3 regions of the Peribacillus sp. YIM B13482 genome follow, and region 3 is predicted to be linked to each of the others. Evidence: riboswitches for the same ligand, from Rfam matches in the RefSeq annotation. Region 3 holds a riboswitch; each other region holds the start of a gene.
The links. Region 3 has a riboswitch for cobalamin ahead of ACFX4L_RS06235 (ABC transporter substrate-binding protein). Riboswitches for the same ligand answer to the same signal wherever they lie in the genome.
Positions count from the first base shown of each region.

Region 1 (4,245 bases), on a different contig from region 3:
CTTTCCCAGCTCCGCTTGTTTCACTGCTTCCTGAGCACGTGATACTTCTTCAGTCATTCCCGTACTAATAATCGTTTGATCTGTAAGCAGTCCCTGAATGAGTTCAACATAAGTTTTATAACCAATGATGTAGTCACTTTCTTGAAGGGCTTCGACAGCACGTTTGGTAATGTGTTCAAAATTCCCTGGCCCAAAGCCCACGACGAATAATTTACCGTTAGTACTCATTAAGACATCTCCTTTTACGATTTGTTCTTTGAAATACCCGTATGAGCAGGAAAATCTGGATTAGGGGTCATTTCCCCATCACTGAATTGGTAGATCATCTGTGGCACAAACTCCCCATCATCGATATTACTTACAATCTTCCGACCGTAATCTGGGGTATCCACCCGATACCATCTCCCTTGGGGATACTCAATTACAACGCAGGCGTCCTTACATCTTCCGTTACAGCGTGTCCTGGTTGTATGAACTTTCATATCCAGTCCCTTTGAAGTAATTTCATCGCGAATCGCTTGGGTTACTTCTTCCCCGCCTTTTTTCATGCAACTGCTTCCATTGCAAATCAACAGATGCGTATTAGTACCCTGCAAGTTCCAAGTAGTCATCTTCTTCCTCCTGAGTTCAGGGAAAAGGCAAAATAAAAAACCTTAACATAAGAGTTAAGGTTTTAAAAAAACTATATGAATGAGGAGCCTTCGGCAAATATGCTGAATCTCCCAAAATCGTCATAGTCCTTCTACCTTTCCCTCCGAAAAGTATCATACAATTTCAAAAGCAGGTTTCCTGGCTTACGCTTCATTTTACTTTGTCCCTTCCCGGCATTAAGCCAGTGGTCATCGACAATTTCATCAGCGTTTACAGTAGCGGGGGCTGCATCGGATTTTCACCGTTTTCCCTATTATCCCTTGATAATTCACACAAGAGCACTTTTAAAATGAAATATTTGGTTTTATTATACATTTCTAGCTAACTTTATCTATCATATAACAACTTTAGCAAAATTCAAAGTTTATTCCGACTGTTTAGAAAAGTTTAATAGGGTAAATCCAGCTCCATGCCTCGCTTCTCTGCGTTATTAGTCTTTTAAAAAAAAAGAGAGTGTAGCTGGAATTATTTCTTTATGATAAACTATACGAGATTTTTCAAAATAATTACATAAGTTTTATGGTGTTGAATTTTCTCGGAAATTCAGCTTAAAAGGGAAGCCGGTGAAAATCCGGAGCGGTCCCGCCACTGTAAAGGGAAGTCCTATTGCCTTAAGGTTAATCCACTGTCAAATGAGATGGGAAGGATGTAATGGGATGATGAACCAAAGCCAGGAGACCTGCCATGAAGCGTGAAACTGTTTCAGCCTACGAGGATGGGTGTGCGGATCAGGCAGAATAGCCCGTGGTTGGTTTATGCTGAGGAATTCCTGTTCATTACGCACTTCTTTCTTTTTTAGAGAAGTGCTTTTTATGTTGGGCGCCGCTTTTCTTCTAAAAGCCTTGATCAGAAAAAATTAAAAGTGTTGAAAGGAGAAAGAATGAAAAAAGACAATTGGAAAATTCTTTATTTTGTCATTTTATTGCTTCTTGTACCAAAACGTGCTATGGCCATGCATATTATGGAGGGATTTTTACCGATTGAATGGGCCATATTCTGGTGGGCCATTATCCTTCCATTTTTAATCTTGGGTTACCGGTCGATTAGGTCCAAAGTAAAGGAAAACCCAGAAACAAAAATGATACTCGGCCTATCGGGAGCATTTGTATTCATATTATCGGCCCTGAAGATTCCTTCCGTTACGGGAAGTTCTTCACACCCTACAGGAGTTGGTTTGGGTTCCATATTATTCGGACCATTGGCCATGAGTGTCGTGGGTTCCATCGTACTGTTATTTCAAGCTGTATTACTGGCTCACGGAGGGTTGACGACATTAGGGGCCAATGCATTTTCCATGGCAGTATGCGGACCGTTCATTTCTTACTTTGTCTTCAAGGGCGCGACTAAATTGGGGTGGTCTTTTTCTCTTGCCGTTTTCTTGGCAGCTGCTTTTGGAGATTTAGGAACCTATGTGGTAACTTCCGTTCAACTTGCTCTTGCTTTTCCATCCGAGGTAGGGGGATTCATGGCCTCATTCACTAAGTTTGCAGGGATTTTTGCCCTGACCCAAATTCCCTTGGCAATCAGCGAGGGATTATTGACAGTCGTTGTGATGAATTTCTTAAAAAAATACAATCTAGGCGAATTGAAATTGCTGCGAGTTTTATCTAAGGAGGCCCGTTAATATGAAAAAAAGTTTACTGCTGCTTTTCCTGGTCGTCATTCTTGCTACCATACCGTTAATCACCCAACAAGGAACGGAATTTGGCGGTGCCGACGGCGAAGCTGAAGAAGCCATCACAAATATCCATCCGGAATATAAGCCATGGTTCAACAGTATTTGGGAGCCACCAGGTGCAGAAACAGAAAGCTTATTATTTGCGCTGCAAGCTGCAATCGGAGCTGGTTTCATTGGATATTTCATTGGCGTAATGAGACAAAGGAATAAGCAAGCCAAACAAGCCATGCCCGAAGAATCCAAGCATGTTACTCATTGATAAATATGCCTATTTCAATGGGCTAAAGGATGAACATCCGTTGGAAAAAATGATTTTTGCACTCTCCCTTTTGCTTTTTTCCTTAACTGTAAGGGATATGGCCGTTTCGCTCATCACTTTTACGGTGATGAGTGCTTTAATCATTTTTGCGGCAAGAATCCCACTTTCTTATTATCTGAAATTACTCTTACTACCGGGGTTCTTTATATTATCAGGTACAATTACCATCCTTTTTTCTTTTACAAGCAAACCCACTTCAATATCCAATATATGGTGGTCCTGGAAAGCCGGAAACTGGCAAATATTCATCAGCGATGACAGCATTGGTACAGTGATCAATTTGATCACTGTCGTATTTGGCAGTATAAGCTGTTTATATTTCTTAACCTTAACAACACCCATTACCGTCATTCTATCCGTGCTGCGGAAACTTAAATTGCCGTCTTTATTGATCGATTTAATAGAATTGACCTATCGCTTCATCTTTATTTTTTTAGATACAGCTTTGGCCATTCACCTATCACAAGCTTCACGACTTGGATATGGCTCGATAAGGCAAGGCATTCGCTCTCTCGGGTTACTAATCTCATCATTATTTTTGGGAGTATTCCAGCGCTCTGCGCAATTGACGATGGCCATGAATGCAAGAGGATATCAGGAAAACCTATCATTTATCGATGATACTTACACCTATTCCTCCCGCAATTGGCTGATCGCCATTATCATACTAGGAAGCTTAATCTTTATTTATGGATATATGTAAATTGGAGGCAATTCAAAAATGGAAGAGCATATTTTTAATATAGAGGGCCTCACCCATCAATTCGCAGATGGAACGTTCGCTATAAAAGATCTTTCACTAACGGTTCAACAAGGTAAAAAGATTGCATTATTAGGCAATAATGGAGCTGGCAAATCGACTCTGTTCCTCCATTTAAACGGTCTTTTACAACCAACATCAGGAACTATCAGATATAAGGGCAAGAAAATTAAATATGACCGTAAAGCATTATTATCATTAAGAAAACAAGTCGGGATCGTTTTTCAAGATCCCGATTCTCAGCTTTTTTCCGCTAATGTGCAACAGGATATTTCGTTTGGACCGATGAATTTAGGATGGGAAAGAAACGTAGTCCACGAGAAAGTACAATGGGCGATGGCTCAAACGGAAGTAACGGAATTGAAGGACAGACCCACCCATTTTTTGAGCTTAGGGCAAAAAAAACGTGTCGCCATTGCAGGGGTACTAGCCATGGAACCCGATGTTTGGCTCTTGGACGAGCCTACCGCTGGATTGGATCCTTATTTCTCCCGACAGATCATGTCTCTGCTGGACAGTATTCACCATCCTGACAAAACGATAATTCTATCAACTCATGATGTTAATTTGGCCTATCAATGGGCTGATGAAGTCGTTGTCATGAACGATGGTAAGGTCATATACCAAGGGGACCCTGTATCCGTTTTTCATGATGAAGCCGTTCTGATGAGGGCACACCTGGAGAAGCCGTGGGTTTTTGAAATGTTTCAAGCCCTTCTTCAATCAAGGATACCCGCAGAAAAGGACCTTGTCCCAAGAACGAAGGAAGAGTTACTTCGAAAAATGGAGAGAGAAAGAATTTATTAATTAGATATCCCCTAGCTTAAAAAGCTAGGG
Region 1 covers NZ_JBHZPF010000038.1:36,216-40,460, forward strand. Annotated here, with positions in the region: gene cobJ (precorrin-3B C(17)-methyltransferase) at 1-228, opposite strand, end outside; gene ACFX4L_RS17315 ((2Fe-2S) ferredoxin domain-containing protein) at 243-611, opposite strand; cobalamin riboswitch at 763-952, opposite strand; cobalamin riboswitch at 1,155-1,352, shown strand; gene ACFX4L_RS17320 (energy-coupling factor ABC transporter permease) at 1,532-2,275, shown strand; gene ACFX4L_RS17325 (energy-coupling factor ABC transporter substrate-binding protein) at 2,277-2,588, shown strand; gene cbiQ (cobalt ECF transporter T component CbiQ) at 2,629-3,351, shown strand; gene ACFX4L_RS17335 (energy-coupling factor ABC transporter ATP-binding protein) at 3,370-4,215, shown strand.
Region 1: it holds a riboswitch for cobalamin, as region 3 does, so the genes downstream of both, ACFX4L_RS17320 (energy-coupling factor ABC transporter permease) here and ACFX4L_RS06235 (ABC transporter substrate-binding protein) in region 3, are expected to answer to the same signal.

Region 2 (4,245 bases), on a different contig from region 3:
ACCAATTGCCCGGTAACGTTTGTTCGAGATGGATGCTTGCTTGACCGGAAGATTATTGACATCAATGACGTTATCCAGCATCCGGACCTGAATGGGAATTAACCTCTCCAAAACATCGCTGCTCACCGCACGGGGCAAGTTAATGGATGATAGGTTGCAGACAACGAAATCGCCGCTTTTACGGACCACAACGACATCTCCATCTTCTGTTTCATATTCATCCGTAATCGTCGAAGGGCTTAAGTTTTGAGCAATCTCCGTACAAAGGTTAGAACAGTAAATCATGCCTTTATGTTTATTCGGATTCTTCCGGTTCACTTCATCGCGGTAGAACATATATGGTACGCCTTCTTCTAATTGAGAAATCATGATGCTTTTCATGATGTCCATCGCATTGATTTTTTCAAAGCTATAGTTTGGAAGTGTACCGTTTTCTGCGGCCTCGACAGCAAGTGCATAATGATTCCTGAAGCTTCCTTCGCCTTTCTTCTCGTCATAAAGATCTTCAAGTGAGAATCCAAGGGTTTGCTTGACGGTGTGTGGATCGAAAAGATACCATTCTTTTCTGTCGCGTACAGCCTCCATGAACAAATCAGGAATACATACACCTGTAAAAATATCATGGGCTTTTAATCTGTCATCCCCGTTTTGCGTCTTCAAATCAAGAAAGCTCATAATATCTTTATGCCAGGCATCCAAGTAAATCGCGATGGCACCTTTACGTTGCCCCAATTGATCGACACTGACAGCTGTCTGGTTGAATAGCCGGATCCAGGGAGTCGTGCCGGAACTGTTTCCAGAGAAACCTCGGATATCAGAACCAAGCGAACGAATCTTACCAACGTAAAGACCTACACCGCCGCCGAATTTTGATACTTTTGCAGCATCGTAGTTAGATAGATAGATGCCGTCAATGGAATCTTCAATTGCGTCGATAAAACAAGAGCTTAACTGTCCATGCGTTTTACCTGCATTGGATAGAGTAGGCGTCGCAACAGTCATATAAAGGTTGGACATAGCCCAGTAAGCTTCTTTTATTAGTTGAAGACGATGCTCCGTTTTTTCCATTCGCATGATTTCCATCGCGATGATCATGAAGCGCTCTTGAGGCAGTTCGTAGACCTTGTCTTTTTTTGGGCGGGCTAGGTAGCGATCGTTTAATAAGTAGATGCCTATGTAAGAAAATAATTTATCCTTTTCCGGGTCGATCACCGAACCCAATTCCTCAATTTCTGCTTTCGTATAAGAAGCTAGCAGTTCTGATTTATAAATGGGATAACGCTGGCCTTCTGAAAGTTGCGAGAGTTCCGTGATCAGTTCATAGAATGGGCCATAACTCATGCCTTCATAACCTCGATTTGCCTGTGCATCCCTATACATCGTATTCAATAGTTCTGCTGCAGCAACGAACGTCCAATCGGGAGCATCTATATCCACACTTTCAAGAGCGAGCTGAATCAGTTTTTTTGATGCCTGTTCATCGGTTGAGTCACTTTTGCGATCAAGCCATTTTATAAAACGCTTTTTGAACTTTTCCATATCGAGACGGCCTTCGAATTCCTTTGATAACATCTCAAGCTGGATTGAATTCGTTTCGGTGTCATTTTCGCTTATGGTAGAGTTATATGTTTGAGTCATTAATAATCCTCCTTGTAAACTTCCGCTAAAATAAAAAAACCGCCCAAATGGATTGAGCGGATCAAACGATAGAATAAAAGAACCATGAAAAAATAGCCATTATACTATCGTTTCATCATCTCAATCCCCGAAGAATAAGAAACATGAAAAAATCAAGGCAGGTCTCCTGACTCATGATCATCCTACTTTGAGTCCTTCCCGTATAGAGAGAGCTATACAGTGGTTTCTCATTTCGTCACATTTACAGTTGCGGGGACAGTTCCGGGTTTACACCGGATTCCCTTTTCAGCCATCACTGGCACCTTTGATTATAAAATATTCTATATATAGTTATTAGTATTGTTTGTGTAATCAATATCTAGTATTTCTGCTTATATTATCGTAAGCCATATACGATGATAATTCAACTAATATATTTGAGAAAAACCAACCCTTATCTATTGACAAAGTGAAGGTAGAGGGATTGAGAATGAAAGATTTTATTGGGGAATGGGTAATTCGAGCACTGAATTTACGGGATTTTGTGTTAAAATAAAGTGTATAGTAAAGGTGGGTCTCCCTTATTGCGATGAGGGGATTCGCGGAAAAATATTTATGAAAAAGGGGTTAAAATCTTGGAAAAAGTATTAGTTTTTGGACATAAAAACCCGGATACAGACACAATCTGTTCAGCAATCGCTTATGCAGATCTTAAAAAGCAACTAGGTATCAACGCTGAACCAGTTCGTCTGGGTGAAGTGAATGGTGAAACTCAATATGCGTTGGACCAATTCAAATTCGAAGCTCCCCGCCTTGTGGAAAAAGTGGCAGGGGAAGCGGATGGCGTGATCCTGGTCGACCACAACGAACGCCAGCAAAGTGCAGAAGATATTGACCAAGTCCGTGTGTTGGAAGTTATTGACCATCACCGTATCGCTAACTTTGAAACAAGCGATCCTTTATATTACCGTGCGGAGCCAGTTGGCTGTACGGCAACCATTTTAAATAAAATCTATAAAGAAAACGGCATTGAAGTCCCTAAAACGATCGCCGGACTTATGCTATCTGCCATAATTTCCGATTCTTTATTGTTCAAATCCCCGACATGCACAGAGCAAGACGTTGCAGCAGCTATGGAACTGGCTGATATTGCGGGAGTAAACGCTGAAACATATGGCTTGGAAATGTTGAAGGCGGGAGCTGACTTGAGCGACAAGACGATTGCCCAGCTAATCACTCTTGATGCAAAAGAATTCTCCATGGGAATGGCTAAAGTTGAGATAGCTCAGGTCAATGCTGTAGATCCGAACGAAGTTCTTGCTAAGCAAGCTGAAATAGAAGCAGCCATTGAATCGGTCATCGCTGTGAAGGAATTGGATTTATTCCTATTCGTCGTAACGGATATCTTGACCAATGATTCTGTGGCCTTGGCTCTTGGAAAAGCGGCTGATGCAGTGGAAAAGGCATATGACGTTTCATTAAACAATAACATTGCCGTCTTAGAGGGCGTTGTATCGCGTAAAAAACAAATCGTTCCGGTTTTAACGGACGTATTCAGTAAATAATATTGGAAAAGGGGTGCCCATTTAATACTTTGGGGCCCCTTTTCTGTACATCAAAAAAAGACTCAACCATCCATTTAAAGGTGTTTGAGTCTTTTTTTTTAATTTAAGGTTTCCTTTTCTTTTTCATAGGCGATGACAATCAGTTCTTTATTGGCTTCCTCGCCAAGTTTGCTTTCAAAGCTTTTCAGTTCATTCAATAAATCTGGTGACAGATTCGCTGCTGTATAATCCTGATCGGATGTCATGCTTTTCGCTCCTTTCAAAAGGAAATATTTCATGTTATCTATTTTGTCGGTTTGAAAAGTTTCTATTCAGCAGAATTATACTTTTTCAAGATATTTTACTTTCTGAGGTGGCGAGTTTTTCAAGCAATAACGAACTCTCCTCGTCCAGGCCTTGCACCTGGACAGGTGTACCTTGAAACTGATATTTAAGGACAACCGTATCAACAGCACCGACTGCAGAAGCATCCCATATTTTAGAATGGGAAAAATCGATGATGACCGTTTCGGCTTTTTCCTTGAAATCGAACTTAGAAACAAAGTCCTGAACCGAAGCGAAAAATATTTGTCCGCTGATACGATATATGATTTTCTTGGCATGGATGTCTTCCGTTTTCTCAACAGCCACTTTAGAAATTTTAGCCGAGAAGAAAATCATGCTCAAGAGCACTCCAGCAAATACCCCTTTAGATAAGTCATGTGTATAAAGAACAATGAGGACCGTCACGATCATCACTGCTGCATCCGTCTTTGGAGCTTTAGTGAGCCGCTTTAGGGAAGACCAGTCAAAGGTCCCGATTGAAACCATGATCATGACTGCGACAAGGGCAGCCATCGGTATTTTAACAAGGACATCATTCAATACCACGATTAATACCATAAGAAATGCGCCAGCTACAAAAGTGGAAAGCCGGCCCCTTCCTCCCGATTTAATGTTGATACCGGATTGGCCGATCATCGCACATCCTGCCATTCCGCCAAAACATCCGGCAATGATATTCGAAATCCCTTGGCCTTTGGCTTCTTTATTTTTATTACTGTCCGTGTCAGTCATCTCATCG
Region 2 covers NZ_JBHZPF010000024.1:4,853-9,097, forward strand. Annotated here, with positions in the region: gene ACFX4L_RS13170 (ribonucleoside-diphosphate reductase subunit alpha) at 1-1,638, opposite strand, end outside; cobalamin riboswitch at 1,778-1,959, opposite strand; gene ACFX4L_RS13175 (manganese-dependent inorganic pyrophosphatase) at 2,253-3,182, shown strand; gene ACFX4L_RS13180 (hypothetical protein) at 3,281-3,427, opposite strand; gene ACFX4L_RS13185 (SulP family inorganic anion transporter) at 3,513-4,245, opposite strand, start outside.
Region 2: it holds a riboswitch for cobalamin, as region 3 does, so the genes downstream of both, ACFX4L_RS13170 (ribonucleoside-diphosphate reductase subunit alpha) here and ACFX4L_RS06235 (ABC transporter substrate-binding protein) in region 3, are expected to answer to the same signal.

Region 3 (4,245 bases):
AGATCCAAATGGTTTGTAGGCTCATCCAAAAAAAGGACTTCCGGTTCCTGGGCAAGGGCCTGTGCCAGCAAGACCCGTTGTCTCTCCCCACCTGACAATCGTTCAAAATGAAGATCCTGAAAATCCGCTACTCCCGTTTGTTCCATAACCCGTTGGACGATCATTTCATCTTCTGCGGACCAACTATGGAACCAGCCCGTTTGATGGGCATACCTCCCAAGTGAGACCGTCTCTTTTACTGTATAGGAGAAAGCTAATGAGGAATGTTGAGGGAGCACGGCAATGACCTGTGCAAGTTGTTTTGATGAATATTCCTTCAAATCCCTGCCTCTTAACCGTACGCTTCCGTCCTTATAATTAAGCACCCCGCTAAGCATGCTTAAAAGCGTCGTTTTTCCGCTGCCATTAGGACCAAGGATCCCGAATAATTCCCCTTTATGTACATCAAAAGAGACAGAGTCCAAAACAGTTTTGTTGTCATATCCACCTGTTAACCCTTTTACTTCAAGCATCCGTTTTTACCCTTCTCTCCGTCTCTTTAATAAAATCAGCGCAAATGCCGGTGCCCCGATAAGTGAGGTGATCACCCCGATCGGCAGTTCCGATGGGGCAATGATCGTTCGTGCTACAAAATCCGCCAATATTAAGAATCCGCTTCCTACCAGCAATGACAACGGAAGCAAATGTTTATGGTCAGGTCCCCAAATCTTCCGGACAAAATGAGGAATGACCAATCCTACAAAGCCAATCGCCCCTGAAACGGCAACGGCTGCCCCTGTCAATGTCGAACCGGCTATCAAGATCCACATTTTCCGCCGCTTCACGTTCACACCTAAGTGTTTTGCCCGGTCTTCCCCGAAAGTCATCGCATTCAATTCGCTTGCATTCATGATCAAGGTCAACGAACCAATAATAAAAAACGGCAAAATGATTACGATATAATTCCATCCGCGCATTGAGACGCTTCCCATCAGCCAGCCGATGATTTGTCTTAATTCATCACCCGTCAGCGCAATCATCAATGAAATGAAGGCACTTAAAAACGAGCTGAAAATGATTCCCGTTAAAATGATCGTTTCCACTTTCATCGATCGATCCATTTTTTTTGCAAAAGTCAGTACGCAGAACATCGTGAGTACTGAACATAAGATGCTCAATGCCGGAAGAGTATATAAACCGATGAATGGCAGTGATATATTCAAGAATATTGTCAATACGGCGCCGACCGATGCTCCTGAAGAAATACCTAATGTGTAAGGATCAGCGAGCGGGTTCCGGAGCAGTCCCTGAAAAGCTGCACCCGCAATCGCAAGTGATGCCCCAACCAAACCCGCAAGCAACACACGCGGCAAGCGGATGTTCATCACGATATTCGTAAGCATCACATCCGGATCAGCAGAAATCGGCAAGTGAAAAATCTCCTTGCCGATTATTTGTATAAGTACGGAAATCGGAACTGGCACCGAACCAAAGGAAATGCCTATCGTCATTGCAAATAACAAAAATAACAACGCAATTAAATAAGCAAACGTCCATTTAGTTGTCAAATAGGTTCGGATAGACTGATTTGGCAAGTTCCTCTACTCCCTCTATTAAGCGTGGACCGGAACGGGTCACCAAGTCAGAAGGGACATCAAAGACTTGGCCATTCTTAACGGCATTTACGTCTTGCCATCCTTTTCGGCCTGTCACTTCACTTACTGGATCTTTTGTATAATTACCATACGTTGTAATGATGACATCCGGATTTGCAGCAATCATTGACTCTTCATCAATTTTTGCCCAGCCGTCCAATTCAGCAGCAGCATTATCCGCTGAAATAATATGAAGCATTTCATCCATGAAGGTATTTTTTCCAGGTGTATATATATCCGGTGATGGCGAAACCTCAATTAAAACGGTCTTCCTATCCGCTTCTTTAACGGATTTGGCTTTTTCCTGAATATCCTTGAGCTTTGTTTTCATATCCGTAACGATTTCGCTTGCCTTATCATTTTCTCCCGTTGCCTTTCCAATCATTTCAATAGATTCATAGACTTGGTCAAAGCTTTGTGCATCATTGACTACAAGGACATCTATTCCAGCATCCTTAAGCTGCTTTAAACCCTCATTCGAATTATGGGCACTTGATGCATGGGCAAGAACAAGGTCGGGCTTCATGGAGACAATCAGCTCCGTGTTCATTTCCATTCCGCCAACTTTTTTAATTTTTTTCGTTTCTTCCGGGTAATTATCATTGTCGGATACACCAACGACCTTTTTACCTAAACCAAGTGCAAATACCACTTCTGTATTACTTGGTATCAACGTAACGATTTTCTTCGGTTTTTGTTCTATCGTTACTTTTTCGCCCGTTGCATCTTTAATCGTAATCGGGAAAGCGTCGTGTTGAGCATGATTCGTTTGCTGCTTTTCTTTTCCTTCATCAGTAGCGCCACTGCAGCCAACCATCATGCCTGCAGTAAGCAACATCAACAATATCAAACCAAAAATCTTCTTCATTTTCATTCCCCACAATCTTTTCATTTAATTTCTTCACCTAATAATCTCGGAAGATGCACCCAAAACAAAAAGCACCTCCCGTTAAACGGAAGATGCTTGTATGGCAACAATATCATTACGGACTCTTAGGGTCTGCCACACACCTTCCCATCCGCGTAGGTTACAGGTGTACGAATCTTGGCAGGTCTCCTGGCTCATGGTCATCGTCAACGGCACCTTCCCATATCCCATACAGTGGTACACAGCCGTCAGCTCCCAAATACAGTGGCGGGACCGCGCTGGCATTTCACCAACTTCCCTTTTAAGTCATTAAGACACCAAATCGTTCATATGTATATAATTTTCACTGCCTTCATTATACACCATGTAAGAATCGATTATTATATGATTTTTCTGAACAAGTTTGAAATGCACCGTCCATTTTCAATGATTTGAAGCATTTTCTATCAGCGACGCGAACCCATCGACTGATAATCCAGGTGAAATCCGAACTCGATGCAAGGCATACATCCCTTGGTCCCTTGAAGCTCCTCCAGGTTCAGTAGTGACTGCCATCTTGTATCCAGCTTCTTCTGAAAGCCTGAGACTCTCTTCATTATAACGACCAACTGGATAGGAAAGCACTGTCGTGTCCTGTTGCAGGATACGATCGAACAGATCCTTTGACTGGACCATTTCCGCTTCTTGCTGCTCTGCCGTCATTCGGTTCAGCTCCAAATGGTTGATAGTATGGCTTTCGATCGAAATCCCATTCCCGCTCATCTCCATCATTTGATTTTCAGTCAGGTGATGACCTTTATCGATGGACTTCCCGATCATGAAGACAGTCGCTTTCATATCATATTCTTTTAGTATATGGAAAGCGTCCGTGTAGTTATCTGTATAGCCATCATCAAAAGTAAGCCAGACACACTTTTCACTCGGCATCCGATTTTCGGTTAAAACGAGAAATGCTTCTTCAGGGGATAATGTATAGTAACCATTTTCCCGAAGCCAAGTCATTTGTAATCGGAATTCCTCTTTTGGTACCCGAAGGCCATTGCCTTCAGAAATGCTATGATACATCAATATTGGAAGCTGTACCGCGGACTCGGCCGTTATCCAGTCTCTCGTATCGATTCGTTCAGTATATAATTCGTCCTCCGAATCCTGCCCAGTGTCATTCTCCGCTGCTGCAGCCACTTCAATGTTATCTTCCGTGATCGGCGCAGCCGTCTTTGTGCCTATACCCTCTAAAATCCCTTGTGAGCATGCCGGTAAAATTAAAATCCCCAGCAGCGTCACCATCCATAAAACTCTATAATTCCCCACTATCATTCTCCTAATTTTTTCTAGCATTATAGTACCAGAAAACCAGGAAATAATAAAGTATTCCATTTAATGAAGAGTAAGGAAACAGGAGAGCTGAGTGCCCCCTAAGCGTCTAGATGTTTTTTTTCATAATTATTATTGCTATTAACTTGAAAAGTTTGCCTATAAGAAATATAATAAATAAGTCGTCGACTTTTTTATATGTCCCAGTAGCTCAGCAGGATAGAGCGACAGCCTCCTAAGCTGTAGGTCGTAGGTTCGATTCCTATCTGGGACGCTAAAGTTTATAAGCCCTGTTATAATGCGGTTTCTCCGTGTTGTAGCAGGGTTTTTTTCTGTTGGCATGACCGTAAAAGCCGTAAATTGTATGTAGGATAAAAGCACTTCTGTACGTAGGAAACAGTGATATTCCATTTCACTATTATCTTTCTA
Region 3 covers NZ_JBHZPF010000007.1:89,120-93,364, forward strand. Annotated here, with positions in the region: gene ACFX4L_RS06225 (heme ABC transporter ATP-binding protein) at 1-512, opposite strand, end outside; gene ACFX4L_RS06230 (FecCD family ABC transporter permease) at 519-1,574, opposite strand; gene ACFX4L_RS06235 (ABC transporter substrate-binding protein) at 1,537-2,502, opposite strand; cobalamin riboswitch at 2,665-2,839, opposite strand; gene ACFX4L_RS06240 (polysaccharide deacetylase family protein) at 2,926-3,828, opposite strand; tRNA gene ACFX4L_RS06245 (tRNA-Arg) at 4,017-4,090, shown strand.